One region of the Bradyrhizobium sp. A5 genome, then DNA from elsewhere that is predicted to be linked to it. Evidence: predicted binding sites of a transcription regulator. Region 1 holds the regulator's gene; each other region holds the start of a gene.
The links. Region 1 encodes LexA, which represses DNA repair genes until DNA is damaged. Its sites were predicted from a motif close to TGTTCNNNNTGTGTTCNG; they were not measured.
Positions count from the first base shown of each region.

Region 2: the regulator LexA is predicted to act here: its motif matches at 5,414-5,431, upstream of uvrA (excinuclease ABC subunit UvrA).
Region 3: the regulator LexA is predicted to act here: its motif matches at 2,521-2,538, upstream of WHZ77_RS25430 (DUF3072 domain-containing protein).

Region 1 is NZ_CP148990.1:3,291,217-3,298,886, reverse strand. It holds gene WHZ77_RS15775 (alpha-hydroxy acid oxidase) at 170-1,303, shown strand; gene WHZ77_RS15770 (HAD family hydrolase) at 1,312-1,941, shown strand; gene WHZ77_RS15765 (hypothetical protein) at 2,090-2,272, shown strand; gene glp (gephyrin-like molybdotransferase Glp) at 2,530-3,741, shown strand; gene lexA (transcriptional repressor LexA) at 3,918-4,619, shown strand; gene WHZ77_RS15750 (hypothetical protein) at 4,665-5,012, shown strand; gene WHZ77_RS15745 (hypothetical protein) at 5,201-5,629, shown strand; gene WHZ77_RS15740 (GAF domain-containing protein) at 5,868-6,803, shown strand; gene WHZ77_RS15735 (ComEC/Rec2 family competence protein) at 6,813-7,670, opposite strand, start outside.
Region 2 is NZ_CP148990.1:1,905,478-1,913,147, reverse strand. It holds gene WHZ77_RS09040 (SMP-30/gluconolactonase/LRE family protein) at 1-317, shown strand, start outside; gene WHZ77_RS09035 (hypothetical protein) at 546-668, shown strand; gene WHZ77_RS09030 (branched-chain amino acid ABC transporter permease) at 766-1,641, shown strand; partial or broken gene WHZ77_RS09025 (branched-chain amino acid ABC transporter permease) at 1,643-2,568, shown strand; partial or broken gene WHZ77_RS09020 (ATP-binding cassette domain-containing protein) at 2,568-4,048, shown strand; gene WHZ77_RS09015 (ABC transporter substrate-binding protein) at 4,089-5,327, shown strand; gene uvrA (excinuclease ABC subunit UvrA) at 5,527-7,670, shown strand, end outside.
Region 3 is NZ_CP148990.1:5,332,405-5,340,074, forward strand. It holds gene WHZ77_RS25400 (HWE histidine kinase domain-containing protein) at 1-966, shown strand, start outside; gene WHZ77_RS25405 (hypothetical protein) at 963-1,184, opposite strand; gene WHZ77_RS25410 (hypothetical protein) at 1,403-1,594, shown strand; gene WHZ77_RS25415 (hypothetical protein) at 1,690-1,929, shown strand; partial or broken gene WHZ77_RS25420 (hypothetical protein) at 2,026-2,219, opposite strand; gene WHZ77_RS25425 (hypothetical protein) at 2,238-2,459, opposite strand; gene WHZ77_RS25430 (DUF3072 domain-containing protein) at 2,575-2,769, shown strand; gene WHZ77_RS25435 (DUF6496 domain-containing protein) at 2,833-3,117, shown strand; gene WHZ77_RS25440 (hypothetical protein) at 3,125-3,487, opposite strand; gene WHZ77_RS25445 (Do family serine endopeptidase) at 3,759-5,294, opposite strand; gene WHZ77_RS25450 (universal stress protein) at 5,505-6,341, shown strand; gene WHZ77_RS25455 (hypothetical protein) at 6,361-6,573, opposite strand; gene WHZ77_RS25460 (putative bifunctional diguanylate cyclase/phosphodiesterase) at 6,753-7,670, opposite strand, start outside.

The sequences.
Region 1 (7,670 bases):
AATCCCTTCGCCCGGACCTGAACTTTTGGCAACGTTCCGGGGCCATTTCGCAAGGCGGGAATCGGTCGGCCCACCCTCACCTTGCAGCTATGCGAATTTAGGATGGTTTTGGAGGGCCGGACACGATAGGCGATGACCATAACACTTCAAATTCTCGGGAGGACAACAAATGAACGACGCGCCCCGCATCCGGCCGGAAAGGAACGTCGAGCTCGGCTCCAGCAACGAGCCGTTCCAGAACCTGCACGAATTCATCCGCAAGGCGCGCGCCAACCTCAACCAGAACGCCTGGGACTATATCGTCGGCGCCGCCGAAACCGAGACCACGATGCGCCGCAACCGCATGGCGCTGGACGAGATCGCCTTCCGACCGCGCGTGCTGCGCGACGTGAGCAAGGTCGACGGCTCGGTCGAGCAGTTCGGCCGCAGGATGCGGCTGCCGGTGGTGCTCGCCCCCGTCGGCGCGCTCGAGATCTTCGATCCGGACGGCGCGGCAAGCGTTGCGCGCGCCGCCGGCACTTTCGGTGCGGCGCACATGCTGAGCTCGGTGTCCGAGCCCGGCCTGGAGAAGACCGCCGAAGCCGCCCCGGACGCGCTGCGGCTCTACCAGCTCTATGTGCGCGGCGATGACGCCTTCGTCGCCGATGTCGTCAGCCGCAGCGAGAAGAACGGCTACGCCGCCTTCTGCCTGACGGTCGATACCGCCCATTACAGCCGTCGCGAACGTGACATCGCCAAGCGCTATGTTCGCGAAAGCCGCCTGCGCGCCACCGGCGGCGACTACCAGAAGGGCCTGGAGTGGCGGACCGTGAAGATGGTCAAGGACAGATTCAAAATTCCGCTGATCCTCAAGGGCATTGCCACCGCCGAGGACGCCCGGATCGCGGTCGATCACGGCGTCGAGTGGATCTACGTCTCCAATCATGGCGGCCGCCAGCTCGATCACGGCCGCGGCGCCATGCATGTGCTCCCGGAGATCGTCGATGCCGTGAAGGGCCGCGCCAAAATCATGGTCGACGGCGGATTCTGCCGTGGCACCGACATCGTCAAGGCGATCGCGGCGGGCGCCGACATGGTCGGCATCGGCCGGCTGCAATGCTGGGCCTTGGCGGCCAACGGCGAGGCCGGCGTGACGCGGATGCTGGAACTGCTGGAGGACGAGGTGCTGCGCTGCCTCGGCCTGCTCGGCGCCACCTCGTTCGCCGAAATTGACAAGTCCTGCCTGCACCAGGCCACCGCAACCAATGCGCCCAGCGTGTTCAGCGCGTTCCCGCTGTTCGACCACGATCCGTATCGCTACTGAGTGAAAGGATACAGGTGAACTCGCTCTCTCCCGGCAGCGCGGACGCGCTTCTGTTCGATCTCGGGCGCGTCGTGCTGGACATCGACTTCTCCAAGGCGATCGCCTGCTGGGCGGGACATGCCGGCTGCCCGCCCGAAGCGATCGTCGCGCGCTATGTTCGCGACGAGGCCTACCGGCTGCACGAGGTCGGCAAGATCAGCGACGAGGACTACTTCGCCTCGCTGCGCTCGTCGCTCGGGATCGGCATCTCGGATGCGCAGTTCCTCGAGGGCTGGAACGCGATCTTCGCCGGCGAGATGCCTGACATCGCCGAGCTGTTGCCGCGCGCGGCGAAGCAGCTGCCGCTCTACGCCTTCTCCAACACCAACCGGCCGCATGTGGACTATTTCTCGAAAGAGTATGCCGGGCTGCTCGACCATTTCCGCGGAGTGTACCTGTCGTCCAGTATCGGCCTGCGCAAGCCGGATGCGGAGGCCTTCGACCACGTCGTGGCGGCAATGGGCGTGCCGGCGAGCCGGATCGTGTTCTTCGACGATCTCGCCGAGAACATCGAGGGAGCCCGGGCATGCGGCCTGACCGCAGTGCACGTGACCTCGGCGACGGATGTCGGCAACGCGCTGAGGGCGCTCGGGATCTGACACAGAAGCAAACGGCCAATTCCCCGAACAATTTCAGCCGGCAATTCGGAACCAAAACACTCTGTGCAATTTTATACGCAGTTCCGGGAACGAATGCCCGCTTGCGGACTCATGAGTCTGTTGGGAATTTGGGATCGGACTTATCATCGTGCTGGGCAAAACCTACCTCACCAAGCAGGCCTCCCTGCTGATGAAATTCGCCAGAACCACCTCGGATTCTGACCTTTCCGCAAAACTGATCAGCAAGGCCGCCGACCTGAAAGCCCAAGCCGACCCGATGCCCGACAGGGACCAGGGCGCCGCAGCGCCGGATGTCAGTCCGCGCAGGTAGCCAAGGACGTGACCGACGCTAGCCGTGGCGCTCGTCATTCTCGTGCTTGCCATGGCCAAGCTGTTGCCGGTCTGTCTCGCCTCTCGGATCATGCCGCGGCGGAGCTGACGTCTATCCTTCGTTGACGTCCCCCTTCCTCCGCAAAGCAGACGACGCAGGATAAGTCATCCTGCGCCATCGCTGTTTTGCCTCCGCGCCTGCACTCAGCTAGAACTCTCGCCGCCGATTTGCAGAACGTGCTCGCAGGAGTCTTACCCGTGGCCTTGATGCCGGTTTCCGATGCGCTTGCCTCCGTGCTGGCGGGTGCAGAGCCTCTGGCCGAGGAAGCGGTCGCCCTCGACCAGGCCTTTCACCGCGTGCTCGGGCGCGATGTCGCGGCGCGGCGGACGCAGCCGCCGCAGGCGATGTCGGCGATGGACGGCTATGCGGTGCGCGCGGCCGACGCGGCGAAGATCGATTCCCAACTGACCGTGATCGGCGAGGTCGCGGCGGGCCGGCCGTTTGCGGGAACGGTCAGCGCCGGCGAAGCGGTGCGGATCTTCACCGGGGGCGTCGTTCCTGATGGTGCCGACGCCATCGTGATCCAGGAGGATACGGTTGCCGAGGGCAAGCGCGTCACGATCAAGGAAGCCGCCGTGACCGGGCGTCATATCCGTCCCGCCGGCGTCGACTTCTCGGAAGGAGACGTGCTGTTGCGCAAGGGGGCCCGCCTCACCGAGCGCGACCTCGCGCTCGCCGCCGGCATGAATCACCCGCATTTGCCCGTCCGCCGCCGTCCGAAGGTCGCCATCCTCGCCACCGGCGACGAGCTGGTGATGCCGGGCAGCGCGCCGGGTCCCGGCCAGATCGTCTATTCCAACGGCTACGCCCTGCACGCGCTCGCCCGCAGCGAAGGCGCCGACACCATCGACCTCGGTATTGCCGCCGACACACTTGCAGCGACCACAGCCGGCATCCGGCGTGCCCGCGAGAGTGGCGCCGATATCTTGATCACGACCGGCGGCGCCTCGGTCGGCGACCATGATCTGGTCCAGCAGGCGCTGCGGGACGAAGGCGTCTCGATGGCGTTCTGGAAGATCGCGATGCGACCGGGCAAGCCGATGATGAACGGCCGGCTCGGGGCGATGCGCGTGATCGGCCTGCCCGGCAATCCCGTGTCATCCTACGTGTGCGGCTTCCTGTTCATGGTACCGCTGATTCGTGCGCTGTCGGGCCGCTCGGTGATTCATCACCGCCGCGAGCGCGCGGTGCTCGGCCGCGACGTCCGCGCCAATGACCAGCGCGAGGATTATCTGCGCGCACGCCTCGAGCTGCGTGATGACGGCACGCTCGCTGCCATTCCCGTCAATCACCAGGATTCCTCGCTGCTTTCGAATCTCGCTGCAGCACAGGCACTTCTCGTGCGCGCGCCGTTCGCGCCGATGGCCGAATCCGGCACGCCCTGCGAGGTGCTGCGACTGCCCGTCTGACCGCCTCGTTCGCATGCGTTCTGCGAACTCTGCAGCGTTCACGGTAAATTAAGCAGTTGCGGAACATGTATCGAACATATAGTGTCCGTTCATGATTTGTTTCGAGCATGTAGCGGCTTACTGCTGAATTCAGCGTCTCGGAATCGGACGACATCAACCGGGGGATTTTGGTCGAGATGTTAACGCGCAAACAATACGAGCTTCTGCGATTCATCAGCGAACGGTTGAAGGAAAGCGGCGTGCCGCCCTCCTTCGACGAGATGAAGGACGCGCTCGATCTGCGCTCGAAATCGGGCATCCATCGTCTGATCACCGCGCTCGAGGAGCGCGGCTTCATCCGCCGGCTGCCGAACCGCGCCCGCGCCATCGAGGTGATCAAGCTGCCGGAGCTTCAGGCCGCCGCCGGCAGCCGCCGCGGCTTCACGCCGAGCGTCATCGAGGGCAATCTCGGCAAGGTGCGCACCACCTCCAGCCCGCCCGCCGACGAGGGCGAACGTCCCGTCGCGGTGCCGGTCATGGGCCGGATCGCAGCCGGTACGCCGATCGAGGCGTTGCAGACCCGCAGCCACACCATCAGCGTACCGCCTGACATGCTCGGCTCGGGCGAACATTACGCGCTGGAAGTGCGCGGCGATTCCATGGTCGACGCCGGCATCCTCGACGGCGACATGGCGCTGATCCAGCGCAACGAGAGCGCCGACACCGGCGATATCGTCGTGGCATTGATCGACGACGAGGAAGCGACGCTCAAGCGCTTCCGCCGGCGTGGCGCCTCGATCGCTCTCGAGCCCGCCAATGCGGCCTATGAAGTGCGCATCCTGCCGCCCAACAGGGTGAAGATCCAGGGCAAGCTGATCGGGCTCTATCGCAAGTACTGAGCAAATGCTGAACCTGTCGCCCGACCGCCGATTTGCGAGCGCGCGTTGACGATTGGAGCGGACGATTGTCCGCTCCCGCTGGATAGTCTTTCTGGTTTCGCGCAGATTATCCGGCCCTTCTTCCGGCGCTACATCCTCGACACGCCGCACAAAGCAGCGCTGCTTTGCGGCCTCAGGGCCCGAGGGGACGTCATGCGCAAGATCATCTCAAGTATAGTCGCGGCGGCGCTGATCGCAGCATCAGCGTCGCAGGCCTTTGCCGCACAGGCACGGCGCCCGATCCGCAAGGAGACAGTGGCCAGCCAGCAAATCCGCAGTGCCCACAACGCGACCGAGCAGTCCTCGCAACCGGGCTGGCAATATTCCGGCTGGTCGGCGCCTGCTGGCCGCTGACACGCGCGGCCTTTATGCACGGAAGCAGGCTTTGGTCCGGTGCATCCGAAAAAGATAATGTGATCGCAGATTGCGGCGGCGAGCCGCAGATTTGCCTACAACCGGGCAGACGCTTGGTGCTTCCACTCTGATAGAGGCCTCCGCCTCAGAAGAGGCGCGGGCTGCTATCTCGCATGAGGAGCACCCCGATGTGTGACTACAGCCTGCATGCCGTCGCATCGCGTCCCGCGGAAGTCGGCGAGACGATCGTCTCGACAACCTTTCGCGGCACCTCGACGCGAGGCTTTGCCTCCGCAGCAGATCCGGCCGTTGCGGTCTGCCTGTTGCCGGGAACGGAGCTCGCCTTCGCCGACAATGTCCGCTACGACAATCGCTGGATCTGGACGCGCAGCGTCAACTCCCGCGTCGGCAAGTTCGGCAAGATCGATCCGCACATTCCCGACCGTCATCATGATGCGATCGAATTCCCCGACGGCAAATACGTGCTGGTGACGCAGCTCGTCGAAGGCCAGCACGCGACCGTGCTGCAACTGCCGGTGACCCAGCCACTTGGCGAAAATAAGCCGCAGTCCAACGCCGACGGCCGACCGACGGTCACCCGCCTACCGATCGGCTGACGCAGCCATCCCCGGCCTTCCAGTCGGGACACAGGATTGAAATCGCCATCGCCGGCCGAGGCCGGCGACACGGATTGGCTTGCGTCTCCAAAACCCGAAGCGGCGAAGCCAGCCCACCATTCCTCCCCGCCGCACGAAGTTTGCGCGGTCCTGCCTGAATTTTGAACGTCCGTTTCCGCAAACAAATGGCCGATGCTGTCCCGGCTGGTGTCTTGGTTCGAGGCGGCGGGCACGTTCGATGAAGACCTTCATTCGCGTCGTTGAACTCTGGGTGCCCGACCGGACGCGGATGCGGTTGGAATTCGGCGGCGGCCTCTACAGCCAAGGGTTATCCGCGTTCAAGGCCGCCAGCGAAGATCTGCGTTTCGGGTATGACGAGGGCCTTCCCGGCAAGGCCTGGGCCTGCGGCCATCCCGTGATCCTCACCAAATTCGCCAACTCCTACTTCAAGCGGACCGATCAGGCCCTCGCAGCCGGCCTCACCTGCGGCGTGGCCGTGCCGGTGTTCGCCGGCGAATTCCTGCAAGCCGTCATGGTGCTCTTCTGCGGTGACGACGAGGCACATGTCGGCGCGATCGAGCTCTGGCACAACGACGCTCAAATCTCCCACGAGATGGCGCTGGTCGACGGCTATTACGGCGCGGCGGAGATGTTCGAGTTCAACTCCCGCCACACCAAGTTTCCGCGCGGCTTCGGCCTGCCCGGCCGCACCTGGAAAGCCGGCCTGCCGCTGATCATCAAGGATTTGCACGACGCCAAGAGCTTCCTGCGCTGGGAGGACGCTGCCAAGGTCGGGATCAATCTCGGTGTCGGCGTGCCCTACCGGACCGGCGCCGATCAGACATGGGTCCTGACCTTCCTCTCGGCGCAGGCAACGCCGATCGCGCGACGCTTCGAGATCTGGGTCCCGAACGAGGCCCGCTCGGCGCTGGTGTTTCGCGCCGGCGATTGCAGTGCGCAGAACGACCTCGCCGCGCTTTATGCGGATAAATCCATCGCCAGGAGCGACGGCAGCATCGGCGGCGCCTGGGCTACCGGCATGCCCGCGCTCAACGACGCGCATGACGGCTCGATCGCGGCAGCTCAGGCCCGCACAGCTGGGCTGAGCCAGATGGTGGCCCTGCCGGTGATCGGGAACGCCCGGCTCGAAGCCGTGCTCGCCTGGTACCTGTAAGCCGCCCGCTCAGTCCTCGGCCTGCAAGTCCGCCTCGGACGGCGTCGCGTCCCGGTTGCGGGGAGCGGCCACCTGCGGCGCGAGGCTCGCGCCGAAATCAGCCTCACCGGCGGTCGCCGGCGACCACGGGCGGTCAGTGCCCCTCGCCTTCATCGCCTGAACCGCAAAACCATCCCCTCGCTGTGTCAGTGCAAGCGCGCCCTGGGCCGAAAGACGCAGCCGGTCGACCACCATCGCCGCGCAATCCGGCGGCGCGGGCCGAGCCGTCACCACCAGCGCGGCGCGGCTGCAATCGTCCGCAAGCGCATCGATGCGCAATGCCAGCGCGACCAGGCGCCCGTCGGCAAGCGGCGTCACGCAACCTGACTCGTCGCAGGACACGCCGTCGCTGAGCGAGGCGCCGCCGGCGCCGCGCGGATCGGCGTCGGCCGCCAGCCACTCCTTCAACAGAAAGCTGTCCCTGCTCGCCCGGATCAGATGCAGGTGTCCGTCCCTGCCCCGCACCGCAACGCTCTGGCCGTCACCGGCGATGAGAATGTCAGGTTGCCGAACGAATAGGCCCCAGGCGATCGCAGCCAACAGCAACAGCCCGCCCGACCAGCGCAGCGGCGTGCGCAGCAGGCCCATCACAATGATCCCGAGGCTGGCCGCGATCAGTGGCGCAATGCCGAAAGCCGGGATGCGGCCGATCGCGCCCGGCAACGCCGCCACCCAGCGCGACACCGCGATCATCCAGTCGATGCCGATCCCCATCAGCCACCAGAACACACCATCTAGTCCGAACGGCGCCGCAATTAGTCCCAGCAGTCCGGCCGGCATCACCAGCGCGATCCGCGCCGTCGCCGAATGATCGGGCGAGACGAACAG
Region 2 (7,670 bases), 1.4 Mb from region 1:
ACGTCGGCACGGACAACAAGCTCTCCAACGTCAAGAAGTTCAGCGACTGCGTGATCGACGGCGTGAAGTGCGGGCCCGACGGTCTGCGCTGCGACGTCAACGGCAACGTCTGGGCCTCCAGCAATGCCGGCCGCGCCGTCGGCTACAACGGCGTCACGGCATGGTCGCCGGAAGGCAAGCTGCTCGGCCGTATCCGACTGCCGGAAGTCTGCGGCAACATCTGCTTCGGCGGCCCCAAGCGCAACCGCCTGTTCATGGCCGCGAGCCAGTCGCTCTACGCCGTGTACACGGCCACGCAGGGCGCCGGGCCCGGTTGAGCAGGCATTCGCAAAGACGGGAAAGGGCACCGGCAATTGACCGGCGCCCTTTCCTTTTCAATCGGTCATGCGTTCTTGCGCCGCTGGAACCCACCTGAAATTTGCGCAGCGATAGACTTTAGTCCGCTCCCACAATCCTGAACGCAGTTTCACTTGCCGAGAACCTCCTCGCCGGTATAGTTGCGACCTAATGGCTCACAAGAGGCCTGTTCGAAGGGAGAGAACAACATGAACAAACGACTCTCTATTGCATTGCCGAAAATGCGCGACGCCGAGATGACCGGCGCGCAGAAGGACGTTGCGAGAGCCGACATCGGATTCGCCGTCCTCCTCAACCCCTCCCCAAGCTGATCGAACGCACTGCTTCGAGCCTGAGCTCGAAGACATTCACCTGCGGCTCCGCAGTACCTCCCTCCAGAGGCAGCTCGTCTGCCCCGGTCGATCATTCATGCGTGCTTTCCAGATCCTGATCGATGGCTTTGCCATCAGCGCCCTCTATGCTCTCGGTGCCACCGGCTTCACCCTGATCTTCGGCGTCTCCGGCGTCCTCAACCTCTCCCACGGTGCCATCATGGTCGCCGCAGCGGTCGCGGCATGGGCCGCCGCCAGCGTGCTGAATGTTGGCACCTATGCCGGTGCGCTGATCGGCGTCGGTGTCGCTCTGCTCACGGCGTTTGCAACCTATTTCGCGGTGGTGAAGCCCATCCAGGACTCACGGCGCATTCCCAATGAGGAGAAGGAGATCTTCGTCCTCACGGGAACATTGCTCTGGGGCATCATGATCCAGGAGGTGATCGCCTATTTCTTCACCAACAACGCCAAGACCGTGTTGCCGATCGTCGAGGGCGTGGTGGAGATCCTCGGTGTCCGCACGCCCAAGAACGAGATCTTCACCGCGATCGTCTGCTGCCTCGTCATCGCGCTGCTGTGGCTTTTGGTGAACCGCACCCGCACGGGCAAGGCGGTGCTGGCGGCCTCGATGAACCCGCGCGGCGTCACGCTGCTCGGCCTCGAGCTCACCAACATCTACATCGTGGTGTGGGGAATCTACGGGATCCTTGCCGGCATCGCGGGCGTGCTGCTCGGCATGTTCCTCGGCGTCAGCTCCTACAGCGTCGGACCGCTGACGGCGAGCGCGTTCTCGATCGTCGTGCTTGGCGGCCTCGGCAGCGTCTCCGGCTCGCTGATCGCGGCCTTCGTGGTCGGCTATCTCGAAACGCTCACGGCCTATCTTGTCTCGCCAGCCTATCGCACCATCCCGGCGCTGCTGCTACTCGTGTTCGTGATGTACATCCGGCCCCAGGGCCTTCTGGGGAGGCGCTGAGATGTCCAGTTTCTTCACCTCGCGCCTGTTCTTCATCTCGCTTGCGCTCGTCGTCATCGCGGCAACGCTGCCGCTCTACGTCTCCGGCTATGTGCTGGGGCTTCTCACCGTCGCCTTCTATTTCGGCGTGTTCGCGATGGCCTGGGACCTGCTGTTCGGTTTCGCCGGCGAGGTCAATTTCGGCCCGACCTTCCTGATTGGCGTCGGTGCCTATACCGCCGGCATCCTGAATGCCCAGTTCGGCTGGTCGGTCTATCCTGCATCGTGCTCGGCGCATTGGCCTCCGTCATCGCCGGCCTCGTGCTGGCGCTGCCGGCGCTGCGGGTTCGTGGCCCCTATTTCGGCCTGACCACGCTCGTTGCCGTGCTCATGCTGCAGAACTTCATCGTGGTCTTCGCCGACCTCACCGGCGGCGAGATCGGCCTCACCATTCCTGATGTCATCACCATCAATGCCGGTGCCAATTACTGGATTGCGCTCGGCTTCATGACGGTCTCGGCGGCCATTCTCTATGGCCTGTCGCAATCGCCGATCGGCCTCGTGCTCCAGGCCAGCGGCCAGGATCCGGTACAGGCCGGCGCACTCGGCTTCAACATCGTCAAGCACAAGCTCGCAGCCTTCGTCGTCAGCGCGTTCTTCTCGGGATTGTCCGGCGCGCTGCTGGTGTTCTACTTCGGCACGGCCTCGGTCGGCACCGTCGTCGACGTCGCGGTCGGCGTCAACGTGATCGTCTCGGCCGTGCTCGGCGGCCGGCGCACCGTGCTCGGCGCTGCACTGGGCGCGATCTTCCTGATCGTGGCCGGCGAATTCCTCAGGCCCACAGGCGAGCTTGCCACCTTCATCGTCTCGGCCGTCGCACTCCTCGTCGTGCTGTTCTTCCCCGGCGGCTTCCTCGGAGCGGCCCTCTCGCGTGAGGCGCGCTCGTGATGGATATGCGGCTTTCAAACCGGCCCGTGCTCGAAGTCCGCGGCCTCACCAAACGCTTCGGCGGTCTCACCGCGGTGAAGAACCTCGGCTTCGAGGTCAATGGCGGCGAGATCTTTGGCCTGATCGGGCCGAACGGATCCGGCAAATCGACCGCGATGAAGAGCGTGATGGGCATCGAGCGCCCGACATCAGGCGAAGTGATCTTCGAGGGCGAGAACGTTGCCGGCCTGCCCGCACACAAGATCGCGCGCAAGGGCTTCGGCATGGTGTTCCAGCACTCGCGGCCGCTGAACCGCCAGACGGTGCTGGAGAACATCCTGGTCGCGCTGCTGCCCGACAGCCTGTTCATGCTGTTCCCCGACAAGACGCTGGTCGAGCGCGCCAAATGGATCGCCGACCGCGTCGGCCTCGGCAACGTGATCAACCGCCGTCCGCCGACGCTGCCCTTCGCCGATCTGCGGAGGCTCGAACTCGCCAAGGCGATCGCACGCGACCCGAAAGTCGTGCTGGTGGACGAGCCCTTCGCCGGGTTGACCCGCGCCGAGGTCGACGTCTTCTCCAAGCTGATCCGCAGCTTCCGCGATGATGGCCGCGCGGTGATGCTGGTCGACCACAACGTCAAGAGCGTCGCCGCACTCGTCGACCGCGTCCTTGCGATGTATCTCGGCGAGGAGATCGTCACCGGCAAGGCCGAGGACGTCATGAAGAACGAAACCGTGCGCCGGGTCTATCTCGGCGGCGCCATCGAAACCCATGCGCGGCCCGAGACCAGCTTCAAGGACAAGGTGCCGCTGCTCCAGGTCGAGAATGTCAGCGTGTTCTACGGCAAGGCGCAGGCGCTGGAGAACGTCTCGATCCATGTCCACGAGGGCGAGTTCGTCTCCGTCGTCGGGCTCAACGGCGCCGGCAAGACCACGTTGTTCAACACCATCTCCGGCTTCCTGCCCTATAGCGGCGAGATCGTGCGCGGCGGCGACAGGCTACGCGGCACCAGTCCGGCAAAGATCGCGCGCAGCGGTCTGGTGCAATGCCCGGAATCCCGTGAGCTGTTCGGCGAGATGAGCGTGCGGGAAAATCTCGATCTCGGCGGCCAGCATCTCTCCGACGACAAGCGCGCTACCCAGCTCGCCTGGTTGTTCGAGCTGTTCCCGATCCTGAGGGAGCGCCAGAGCCAGATGGCGCAGACGCTCTCCGGCGGCGAGCAGCAGATGCTGGCGATCGGCCGCGCGCTGATGATGCAGCCGCAGATCCTGATCCTGGACGAGCCGACGCTGGGTCTCGCCCCCGTCATCCTCGAGCAATTGTCCAAGGCTCTCACGAAGCTGCGGCAGACCACGTCGATCACGGTGCTGCTCGGCGAGCAGAACGTCACCTTCGCGCTGCCGCATGCCGACCGCGTCTATGTGCTGGAGCATGCCAGGATCGTCTGGGAGGGCGATCCCGACGCTTCGCGAGCGAAGCCGGCGCCGACTTTCTTTAGTGCCCCATACCAACAACAAAACGATGAAAGGGAAACGACCATGAGACCATCGACACTTCTCGGCAGCAGTCTCCTCACCTCCGCGCTAGCGCTGTGCCTTGCCGCTCCCGCCTATGCGCAGTCGAACGATCCGATCAAGATCGGTGTCATTGCCGAGGTGCAGTCGATCGCGGGTGCCGCGACGCCCGGCGGCGCACAGATCGCTGCCGACGAGATCAACGCCAAGGGCGGCATTCTCGGCCGCAAGGTGGAGATCGTCACCTACGACAACAAGAGCTCATCGGCGGATTCGGTGCGCGCCTTCCAACGCGCGGTGAGCGAGGACAAGGTCTCCGCGGTGATCGCGAGCTATATCAGCGAGGTCGTGCTGGCGCTCGAACCCTGGGCGGCACGGCTGAAGATGCCGCTAATCACCCCCGGCGCCGCCTCGAATGAGATCACCAAGGCGATCCACAACGACTACGAGAAGAACAAGTACACCTTCCACGGCTATTTGACTTCGGCGGCCCAGGCGCAGCTCGTCTGCGATGCGGCCAAGGATCTCCTCGTCGACAAGCTCAAGTTCAAGACGGTCGCGATCATGAGCGAGGACGCCGCCTGGACCAAGCCGCTCGACGTCGGCTACGAGGCCTGCCTGCCGAAGGCCGGGCTCAAGGTCGTCGAGCATGTGCGCTTCTCGCCCGACACCACCGACTTCACCCCGATCTTCAACAACATCGAGGGCAAGAAGCCGGACGTGATCGTCACCGGCATCTCGCATGTCGGCGTACAGCCGACGGTGCAGTGGAAGAACCAGCAGGTGCCGATCCCGATGTTCGGCATCAGTGCGCAGGCGCTGAGCCCAACCTTCTGGAAGGACACCAATGGCGCCGCAGACGGCGTGCCCTCGCTCGCGGTGGCGACGCCTGATGTCGCCGTGACCTCCAAGACGAAGCCCTTCGCGGCCGCCTTCAAAGCCAAGTTCGGTTCGCCGCCGGCCTATACCGGCTACACCGCCTATGACGAGGTCTACATCATCACCGACGCGATCAAGCGCGCGGGCTCGACCGATCCCGACAAGATGGTCACCGAACTGGAGAAAACCGACTTCGAAGGCACGATCGGCAAGATCCAGTTCTACGGCAAGGACGACGAGTTCACCCACGGCATCAAGTCGGGCCCCAGTACGGTTTCCGGACTGGTGTTCCAGTGGCAGGACGGCAAGCAGATCGTGGTGTGGCCGGAGAAGATCGCGGAAGGCAAGATGAAGTTTCCGGCCTTCGTGAAGCTGTCGCAGTAACACCGGCGTCGGTCCTGGGAGGGCAGCGTAACGCCCATCATGCTGGCAAGGCCCGTCGCCGTACCGCGACGGGCCTTCGCTTTGTGCCGAACACAATTGGCATGCTGGCATCTGAGGACCCATCATGCGATCTTGCCGTTAATCTCCGATCGCAACCGGCCCAAGTGGCGTTGGTCGCGTGCGGGCCTGGAGCAGCAAGATGGACGATCGACCAACCCGACCGGACGGGACGACACGGGACGACGGCTTCGTTCGGGTGCGCGGCGCGCGTGAGCACAACCTCAAGAACGTCGATGTCACGATCCCACGTAACGCCCTCGTCGTGTTCACGGGCGTATCCGGCTCCGGAAAGTCCTCGCTCGCCTTCGGAACGATCTACGCCGAGGCGCAGCGGCGGTATCTGGAATCGGTGTCGCCCTACGCGCGGCGCCTCTTCCACCAGATGCAGATCCCCGAAGTCGACGACATCGAAGGCTTGCCACCCGCCGTTGCGCTCCAGCAGCAGCGCGGCGCGCCGACGACGCGCTCGTCCGTCGGCAGCGTGACAACCCTCTCGAACCTGCTCAGGATGCTCTATTCCCGGGCCGGCGACTATCCGCGTGGGCAACCACTGCTCTATGCAGAGTCGTTCTCGCCGAACACGCCGGAGGGGGCCTGCCCGACCTGCCACGGGATTGGCAGGATGCTCGACGTCACTGAGAAATCCATGGTGCCCGACGACACCAGGACGATCCGCGAGCGCGCCGTCGCGGCCTGGCCGAGTGCCTGGCAGGGACAGAACCTCCGGGACATCCTGACGACGCTGGGCTACGACGTCGACAAGCCCTGGCGTGAGCTTCCCAAAAAGGAGCGCGACTGGATCCTGTTCACGGACGAGCAGCCGACCGTTCCGGTCTATGCCGGCTACGACGCGGCCGAAGTCAAACGGGCCCTGCGCCGCAAGGAGGAGCCGAGCTATCAGGGCACCTTCACCGGCGCCAAGCGCTATGTGATGCAGACCTACGCCAAGTCCGAGAGCGCGATGATGAAGCGCCGCGTCGCGCAATTCATGATCACCCGCGACTGCCCGACCTGCCATGGCAACCGGCTGAAGCCGGAGGCGCTCAAGGTGAAGTTCGCAGGGCTCAACATCGCCGAGATGTCGCATCTGCCGCTCAAGCAATTGCAGGATCTGATCCAGCCGTTCGCACGAGTCTCGGCGGACAAGTCGGAGAAGACTGTCGTTGCCCGGCGCATCTGCGAGGATCTATCGGCGCGCCTCGCCGTCCTGCTCGACCTTGGCCTCGGCTATCTCGCCTGCGAGCGCAGCACGCCGACGCTGTCACCGGGTGAACTGCAGCGCTTGCGTCTGGCAACGCAGGTCCGCTCGAACCTGTTCGGCGTCGTCTACGTGCTCGACGAGCCCTCCGCCGGCCTGCATCCCGCCGACACCGAAGCGCTGCTGCGGGCGCTGGACAGACTCAAGCACGCCGGAAATTCGATCTTCGTGGTCGAACACGAGATCGAGGTCATAAAACATGCCGACTGGCTGGTGGACGTCGGGCCCGACGCCGGCGAAGGCGGCGGACTCATTCTCTATAGCGGGCCGCCCGCGGGGCTCGGCGAGATCGAGCAATCGCGAACCGCCCGCTATCTCTCACATCCAAGAAAGCCGTTGCCGACGACCCATCGCGAGCCGAAGGGGCATCTGAAGGTCAGGGGTGTGACCCGCAACAATCTGCGCGGCCTCGACGTCGACATCCCGCTGGGCGTCCTCGCCAGCGTCACCGGCGTGTCGGGCTCCGGCAAGTCGAGCCTGATCAGCCAATTCCTCGTCGACGCCGTGGCCGGCCATCTCGGCCACACGCTCGCCGCTGATACCGACGACGGCAGCCTTGCGCCCACGATCGAGACATTGGGCGGCAAGATCGTCGCCGGCCTCGTCGAGGTCGATCGCCTCGTCGTGGTGGATCAGAAGGCGATCGGCCGCACCCCGCGATCCAACCTTGCGACCTACACCGGCCTGTTCGACCATGTACGAAAACTGTTCGCGGCGACACCTCAGGCGAAGTCTCGCCGCTACGACGCCGGACGCTTCTCGTTCAATGTCGCAAAAGGCCGATGCAGCACCTGCGAGGGCGAGGGATTCGTCAGCGTCGAGCTTCTGTTCCTGCCCAGCGTCTATGCGCCCTGCCCGACCTGCAAGGGTGCTCGCTACAACGACAAGACGCTCGAAGTGAAAATCCGCAGCCGATCAATCGCGGACGTGCTGTCCATGCGCGTCGACGAGGCCTTCGATTTCTTCCGCGACGATTCCTCACTGAACCGGTCGCTATCGGTCGTCCGTGAGGTCGGCCTCGGCTA
Region 3 (7,670 bases), 2.0 Mb from region 1:
TCCTGGGACTGGGACTGGGTCAACGGTGACTGGATGTGGGACGATGGCCAGTATCGCATTTTTGGTGTGACGCCCGAAACCTTCAACGTCACCTCGGCGAACATCCAGGCATTGCTGCACCCCGATGATGCCGACCAGTTCAGCAAGGCCATAGCGGCGTTCAATATGGGGGTGCACGCCCATGAAGGCGAGTTTCGCGTCAGCCGTCCCGACGGCGAGGTGCGCTGGTGCGTCGGCACGGCGGCCGCCACGCTGGACCCGAGCGGCCGTGTCGTGCGGGTAAGCGGCGTTACCGTGGACATCACCGAACGCAAGCGCGCGGAGGAGAGACAGAATCTGCTGGCGCGCGAGGTCGACCACCGCGCCAAAAATGCGTTGGCGCTGGCGCAGTCGATCGTGCGCCTCACCCGTGCCGACGAGGTCAAGGCTTACGTCAACGCCGTCGAGGGACGCATCAATGCGCTGGCGCGCGTCCACACGATCCTGTCGCTGTCGAGCTGGCAAGGCGCGGAGCTCTCCAAGCTGATCGAGGAGGAACTTGCACCTTATTCGCTCGGAGGCCAGATCAAGCTGGCGGGTCCCGAGGTTCAGTTGCTGCCGGCGACCGCGCAGACGCTGGCGCTGGCGCTGCACGAGCTTTTCACCAACTCGGCGAAGTACGGCGCGTTGTCGGCGCGGGCGGGTCGGCTTGCAATCGGCTGGCAGGTCGAGGACGACCACCTCACATTGACCTGGGACGAAACCGGCGGTCCGCTGGTCGGGCCGCCGAAGTCCCGCGGCTTCGGCACACGGAGCCTTCTTGCCAGCGTCGAATCCCAGCTCGGCGGACAGGCGGAGTTCAACTGGCGGCCCGAAGGCCTGTTGTGCCGTCTCGAGGTGCCGCTGACGCTAAAGGGCGCAGCGCCGACCAGCGCGGGAAAGTTCGACCCGGTTCCCTCCGGGGCTCTTCAGCGGGCTTCAGGTTAGCGCGACGCGACGACCCTGATACGCGTCATCGGCCAAGACTCGTCAGCCAGACGTCCTTCCAGCCATGCTTCCGTTTGCGAGAGATCACGCAGCGCCCGCGCGTAGCGTCGGGCTGCGCTCCGCTCGGCGCCGCGCGGCAGCTTGCGTGCCTTGCGCAGCATGTCCGCGGCCGCGTTGCGATAGGCGAGCGAGCGATAGAGAAATACGACCTTACCCATATCGGAGTTCCCGTGTTGATGCCGTTCATCCTCGCAATACCGGCATGAACGTCGGATGAAGCAGGTGATGACAATTCCTTCATGAAGATGGAACCGGGGATCAGGTTGCGCGTTTTGTACGCAAAACGGAGGGCGGTTCCATGCGTGCGAAGAAGTCGCCCAAGACGTCGCGGAGCCTCGTCTCTCCCGCCGGAATCATCAAGCTAATGACCCACGCAATGATGGGCGCCGCCCTCGGCCTTGCCTTCGGTCTCGCCCTCATCCTGACCAATCCGGCCGTCGTCAGCTTGCTGAATCACGGCGGGGATTCGGCAGCGGTCGCTTTGGTTCTCACCTTGGTAACCACCTTCGCGATCGGCGCGACGCTCACGGGAATCGTGTTCATGATCGCCGAGGACAAGGAATTTTGAAGCGCGCGTGAAGCGTATGGGGCCGCTCAATCGGAACTCCCGCGGTGAATGGCGGTTGGCTGCCTGCGTCAATTCAACTCAGGGAGTTCCCGCGTATGAAGACCACCAAGCTCGCTCTCGCCGTGATGCTGGCCACCGGCGTCACCGCCGCCCCGTTCGCCGCGCAGGCGAAGTCGCACAAGGCCAAGCACGAATCCGCGACCCAGTCGTCGCAGACGACAGGCGCGAACACGAAATCCAAGGGTGCCGATCCTTCCGGCCAAGGCGGCTCCGGCCCCGGTTCCGATCAGGGCGGCACCATGACGAACAACAAGGGCACAACCAACAGCAAGTAGCGCCAGCCGACAAGGCAATCAAAAAGCCCCGCTGCGACGCGGGGCTTTTCTCTTCGACGATCAATCGAGCGCGCGTCGGCTTTAGCCACCCGGATGTCAGTGATTGCCTGGACGATCGACTGCGGAGCTTGTCTTCACGAGTGATCGAGCTGCGCACGCTTGCGTGCGATCAGGAGCTGGGCCGCGGCATCGTCGAGGCCTTCGCGCTGCAATTGCCGGATGGCTGAGCCGAGCTCGAGAATCTCTGCGCGCAACCTCAAGATCCGGTACGCGTCCGGGTCTTCCTCCACCGCACGCTCCCAAAGCTTTCAGCGGCGCGCGATCGCACGCAGGGGGTTGCTGGCTGTCTTGACGGGACGAAGGCGCACCCGGCCGCGAACGTCTGGCAGGACGTCGCCGCCGCCGGCAGCCTTCCATTCGCCGATCAGCAGGCTGATTTTCCGGCGCAGATCCATCTGCGCCAAGGCCTTTTCCGTGCAGTCGCGATCGCGATCGACGAGGTCGCGCACAGACGCCTCGATATCGGCCATCTCCAGCCTCAAGACACTGATTTTACGTCGAATTTCATTAATTCTGTTGTCCATGGCTTGTTAGAACAAAATAAGAACATATAGTCAAGCCGCGATTCCAGCACGGAGAGGTCAGATGCAGGTTCAGGGTAAATATGACGCCAGGGCTTTCCTCGCGGAGCAGATGACGCGGGCGCAAGGCCTGAGGTTGAAGCGGCTGAGCGAGGAGGCCTATCAGCCCGCCCAATACAATCGGGATCTGTCCTCCGCCGAGGCCGCCCATCGCATCCAGGTGCTCGAAGCGGAGATCGAGTTGGCGAACTCGTTCTGAGGCGCGCGCCTGGAACGTTGCGTCAGCGCTACGGTTCTTTCCCTTGGCCAAGGGTGAGAGTCGATGGCACGCAAGGCAACGAAACCCCGCTATTCCCGCAGCGCCGGCGATGATGTCGAGCGCGAAATGCGTCGTTACAAGAAGGGCACCGCGAAAAGCGGCCCGGGCGGCCGTGGTGGACGGGTGAAGAGCCGCAAGCAGGCGATCGCAATCGGCCTGTCGGAAGCGCGCGCGAAGGGCAAGAAAGTCCCGAAGAAGGCGTCGAAGCGAAAGACGACCAGGAAAACGGCCAGGAAGACAACCAAGAAGACGAAGAAGAGCTCGAAGCGCAAATCCAGCAAACGGTGACGCTGCGTCAGATCATGCTGCCCGGCATGAAGCAGCGGATCGATATCCCGAACGCGGTTTTGACCGGCCACACCATGGTGCGGCCGGCACGGTTCGGCTCGGTGATGACGGCCTCGTCCGGCACGTCGATCCACTGCCCGTCGAGCCGCACCCGATAGTGTCCGTCATGCGATTCCCAATCGGGATCTGACACCGCAAATCCGTCTGCATCCGAGCAGCACGGGCCGAGATGGCTGCGAAGGCTGTCGAACCAGGGTTTAAGAGCTGAGTTGGCGTAGCGGCCATCGTCGCGCCCGAGGGCGCTTCCGCTCGTCATCACGATCGGCGCTGCCAACAGCGCACACCTCAGCGAGAGCTTCAATCGATCCATGTCGGCACCGATCAAACGCAAACGCCAGGCTCCACAAGACGGCCAGACGTTCGGAGTTCCACTCTTGTCTTTTGCCCTGGCGCCGTCATTGGCGCCAAAGCGCAACACGCGCCTCCGGACAGTGACGAGCGAACGCGGCTTTTTCGGACGAACCCGTCATCATCGCTGCCGTTAACGCGAATGTTATCGGCGGCCTGTGGGTATCTCGGATGCAAACGAGAAAAGGCGGCCCGAAGGCCGCCTTTTTGCGTTTGCGCCGGAATAGCTCGACTTACGCGAGCGGCACCGCGACGAACCGTGTCGCCTCCGCGCTCTTTACCTGCAACAGCACGCTGTTCCTGCCGGACGATTTGGCCTGCGCCAGCTCGGACCGGACCTCGCCGACATTGGCGACGGGCTTGCCGCCGACATTGAGGATCACGTCGCCGGTCTGGATGCCACGTTGCGCGGCCGGCCCCTCCGGATCGACCTCGGTGACGACGACACCCTTCTGGCCCGCGCCCTGGACGTCGCCGGCCGGAGCCAGGCTGAGCCCGAGGCGCGGTGTGCCGGCGCCGGGCTGCGCCTTGCCCTCACCGGACTTTGCGTGCTGCTCGTTCGGCAACTCGCCAAGTGCCAACGTCACGGTCTTGCTGTCCCCCTTGTGGAAGACATCGAGCTTCACCGAGCTCCCCGGCGCCAAGGTGGCGATGGTGCGGGCGAGATCGCGGGAGTCCTTGGTGGCCGTGCCGTTGACGGCGGTGATGACATCACCCGCCTCGATGCCCGCCTTCGCCGCCGGACTTCCATCCTGCGGAGTGTCGACGATCGCGCCGCGCGCTTCCTTGAGACCGAGGCTGTCGGCAATGTCAGCAGTCACCGGCTGCACCTGCACACCGAGCCAGCCGCGCGTCACCATGCCCTTGTCCTTCAACTGCGCGACGACGAGTTTTGCGGTCGAGGCCGGAATGTCGAAGCCGATGCCGACCGAACCGCCCGACGGCGAGAAGATTGCGGTGTTCACGCCGATCACGTTGCCGCTCATGTCGAAGGCCGGACCGCCGGAATTGCCCTTGTTGATCGGCGCGTCGATCTGGATGAAATCGTCATAGGGACCATTGCCGATGTCGCGGCCGCTGGCCGAGACAATGCCGGCGGTCACGGTGCCGCCAAGGCCGAAGGGATTGCCGACCGCGACCACCCAGTCGCCAATCCGCGGCTTCTGGTCGGAGAATTTGACGAACGGAAAGTCCTTCTTGCCATCGACCTTGATCAGCGCGAGATCGGTCTTGGGATCGGTGCCGACCACCTTCGCGGTGTAGACCGTGCCGTCGTCCATCGTCACCTGCACCGACTCGGCGTGGTCGACGACGTGGTTGTTGGTCACGGCATAGCCGTCGGCGGAGATGAAGAAACCGGATCCTTCACCCGTGATCGTCTGGTGGCGCTGACGCGGCATGCCGTTCATGCCGCCCGGGCCACGGAAGCCGAACTGCCGGGAGAACTGGTCGAGCGGCGAATCCTCGTCGGAGTCCATCCGGTTCTGTTGCAGCATCGCGCTCTTGTCGTTGTCCTGGTCGATTTTGACCCGCACCGAGATGACGGCGGGTTTGACCTTGCTGACGAGATCGCCGAAGCCCGGCGGCGTCGCGGCAGCCTCGGCGGCCTGCGCCGGTGCGATGAAGGAGGCCATCCCGAGCGGCGAAGAGCCGGGAGAACTGGCGAGCACGGCCACGCCAAGCGCGGCCACGGTGCCGAGCAGCGCAAGCCGGCGCGGCTTCAGGATCGTGCGGGACGAGGTGGTGTCGGAATTGACGCGGTCGTTCATGTCGAAATGTCCATGTTGGGTAAGTCGCCTTGCACCCAACATGGACATCGTCACCTTACGGGGTCCCGTCCAGCCGATTAAATCTTGGCAAAGTTGCTGCGACCGGCGGCACGGCCAGAAGTCGCAGTTGCACATTTGATGCAGCTCAACACAGGCCCCGCGCGAAGTGACAGACTGTGACTATCGGATGCAGTCCATCGGAGGCGCGCCATGTACAAAGACATTCTCGTTCACGTCCCAACCGAACGCCCCATGCGCCCCGTGATCGACGGATCGATTTCGCTGGCCGCGCAGCTCAACGCCCATGTCGACGCTGTCGCCGTCGGCTATGTCGCAACCAGCACGGCTTACGTGATGGAAGGCGGCGCCGCAGTGGCAGCGGTGTTCGAGATGGAACGTGAGCGCGCGGTGGAGCGGGCCGAAGCGGCGCTGACGGTGTTCAAGACCGAAGCCGCGAACGCCGGCCTTTCCTTTGCATGCCACCCACTCGGCGCGATCCCGGCGGATGCAGCCGCCTTGCTCGGCGAGATGGCGCGGCTGCACGATCTCAGCATCGTGCTACAGCCCGAACCAGCGCAAGGCTCATTCGACAACGACGTGCCCAGCGAGATCCTTTTCCAGGCGGGCGGCCCGGTGCTGTTCCTGCCGTACAATTTCCGTGGCGCATTCAAGCCGAAACGAATCGGCATCTGCTGGGACGGCAGCCGCCTCGCCGCCCGCGCGATGCGCGATGCCGCACCGTTCATGGCTCGGGCCGAGGAGATCGTGATCATCACCATCAACGAGGCCGACGCGGTTCCCGACGACGTCTCGGCGCGCAATTTGGCAAAGCATCTCGGCCGACGCGGATTGTCGACCCGCACAGCCAGCCTGTCGGCCGCGCGCGCCGACATTCAGCCGACCATCCTGTCACTGGCAGCCGACGAGAACCTCGATCTCCTCGTCATGGGCGGTTACGGCCATTCGCGATTGCAAGAGCGCCTGCTCGGCGGCGTCACCCGCGCCATGCTCGAAGCCATGACGGTCCCGACGCTGATGTCGCATTAACGATGCCACTGCGACGACGTCACGCTGCGACCGGCGTCTCCCAAACCGCGGGCGCGGCGGCGTCGTCTTCGCGCTGGGCATTGCACGCGTCAAAATGCGCCTTCAGCGCGATTTCGGCGAGATGTTCGAAATGTTCGGCTTGGCCAAGAAGTTGCCAGTTCTGGAGCGGCCGGTAGGCCGCCTGCTGACGACAGAGGGACGCCAGCGCCCGGTAGCGACGTACGTTCTCCATGAGACCCTCCCTCGCATTCAAATGCCTTATGGCCCTTATTTACGTCAGGCGGATGGCGGTTGTGCAAAACATTTGCTGCATGCACAGCGCGCCCGACCGCGGTCGACTTTTGAGAAATGCGCTCGCGGGCGTTGGTTCCTATCGCACCGTGGAACCGGTCTCGTCAGGCATGACGCTGGCTAGGCGGAAAGGCGCTGTTCCACGGTCACGCCGATCAGATCGAGATACCGTTCGATCGGTTCAGGCCGGCCAATGAGATAACCCTGCATCTCCTCGCAGGCCTCGCGCGCGAGAAACACCCGCTGCGCTTCGGTCTCCACCCCTTCCGCAACCACCGGAATCTTCAGGGCATGCGCAAGGCTCAAGACCGCGCGAACGATCTCGGCCGATTGCGGCCTCTCTTCGAGATCGGAGATGAAGCTGCGGTCGATCTTGATCTTGTCGAACGGGAACGACTGGAGATAGGACAGCGAGGAATAGCCGGTGCCGAAATCGTCCATCGCGATGCGGATGCCGAGCGCCTTCAGCCGGCGCAGCAGGGTGAGCGCGCGGGTGAAATCGCCGATCAGAACGCCCTCGGTAATCTCGACCTCGAGCCGCGTGGGCGCCAGCCCCGTCTCCAGCAGGATCTGGTGGATCGAACGTTCGAGGTCGCCGGCCTGGAACTGGACCGGCGACAGATTGACCGCGACCTGCAACGGCCGCGGCCAGGACGCCGCCTCGCGGCACGCCTCGCGCAAGACCCATTCACCGATCTGGATGATCAGTCCGTTCTCCTCGGCGAGCGGAATGAACTGGTCCGGCGGCACGAAGCCGCGGGTCGGGTGGTTCCAGCGCACCAGCGCCTCGAAACCGATGATCTCGCCGTCCATCCGCGCCTGCGGCTGGAAGTAGACGAGGAGCTGGTTCTGCTCCACCGCCTGCCGGAGATCGTGCAATAGCAGCCTGCGGTCGCGCAGTTCGCGGTCCATCGCGGATTCGAAGAAGCAGACCCGGCCCCGGCCCTCGCGCTTGGCGCGATAGAGCGCCGAATCGGCATTGGCGAGCAGCGTCACCGCGTCCACGCCGTCATCCGGATAGATCGCGATACCTACGCT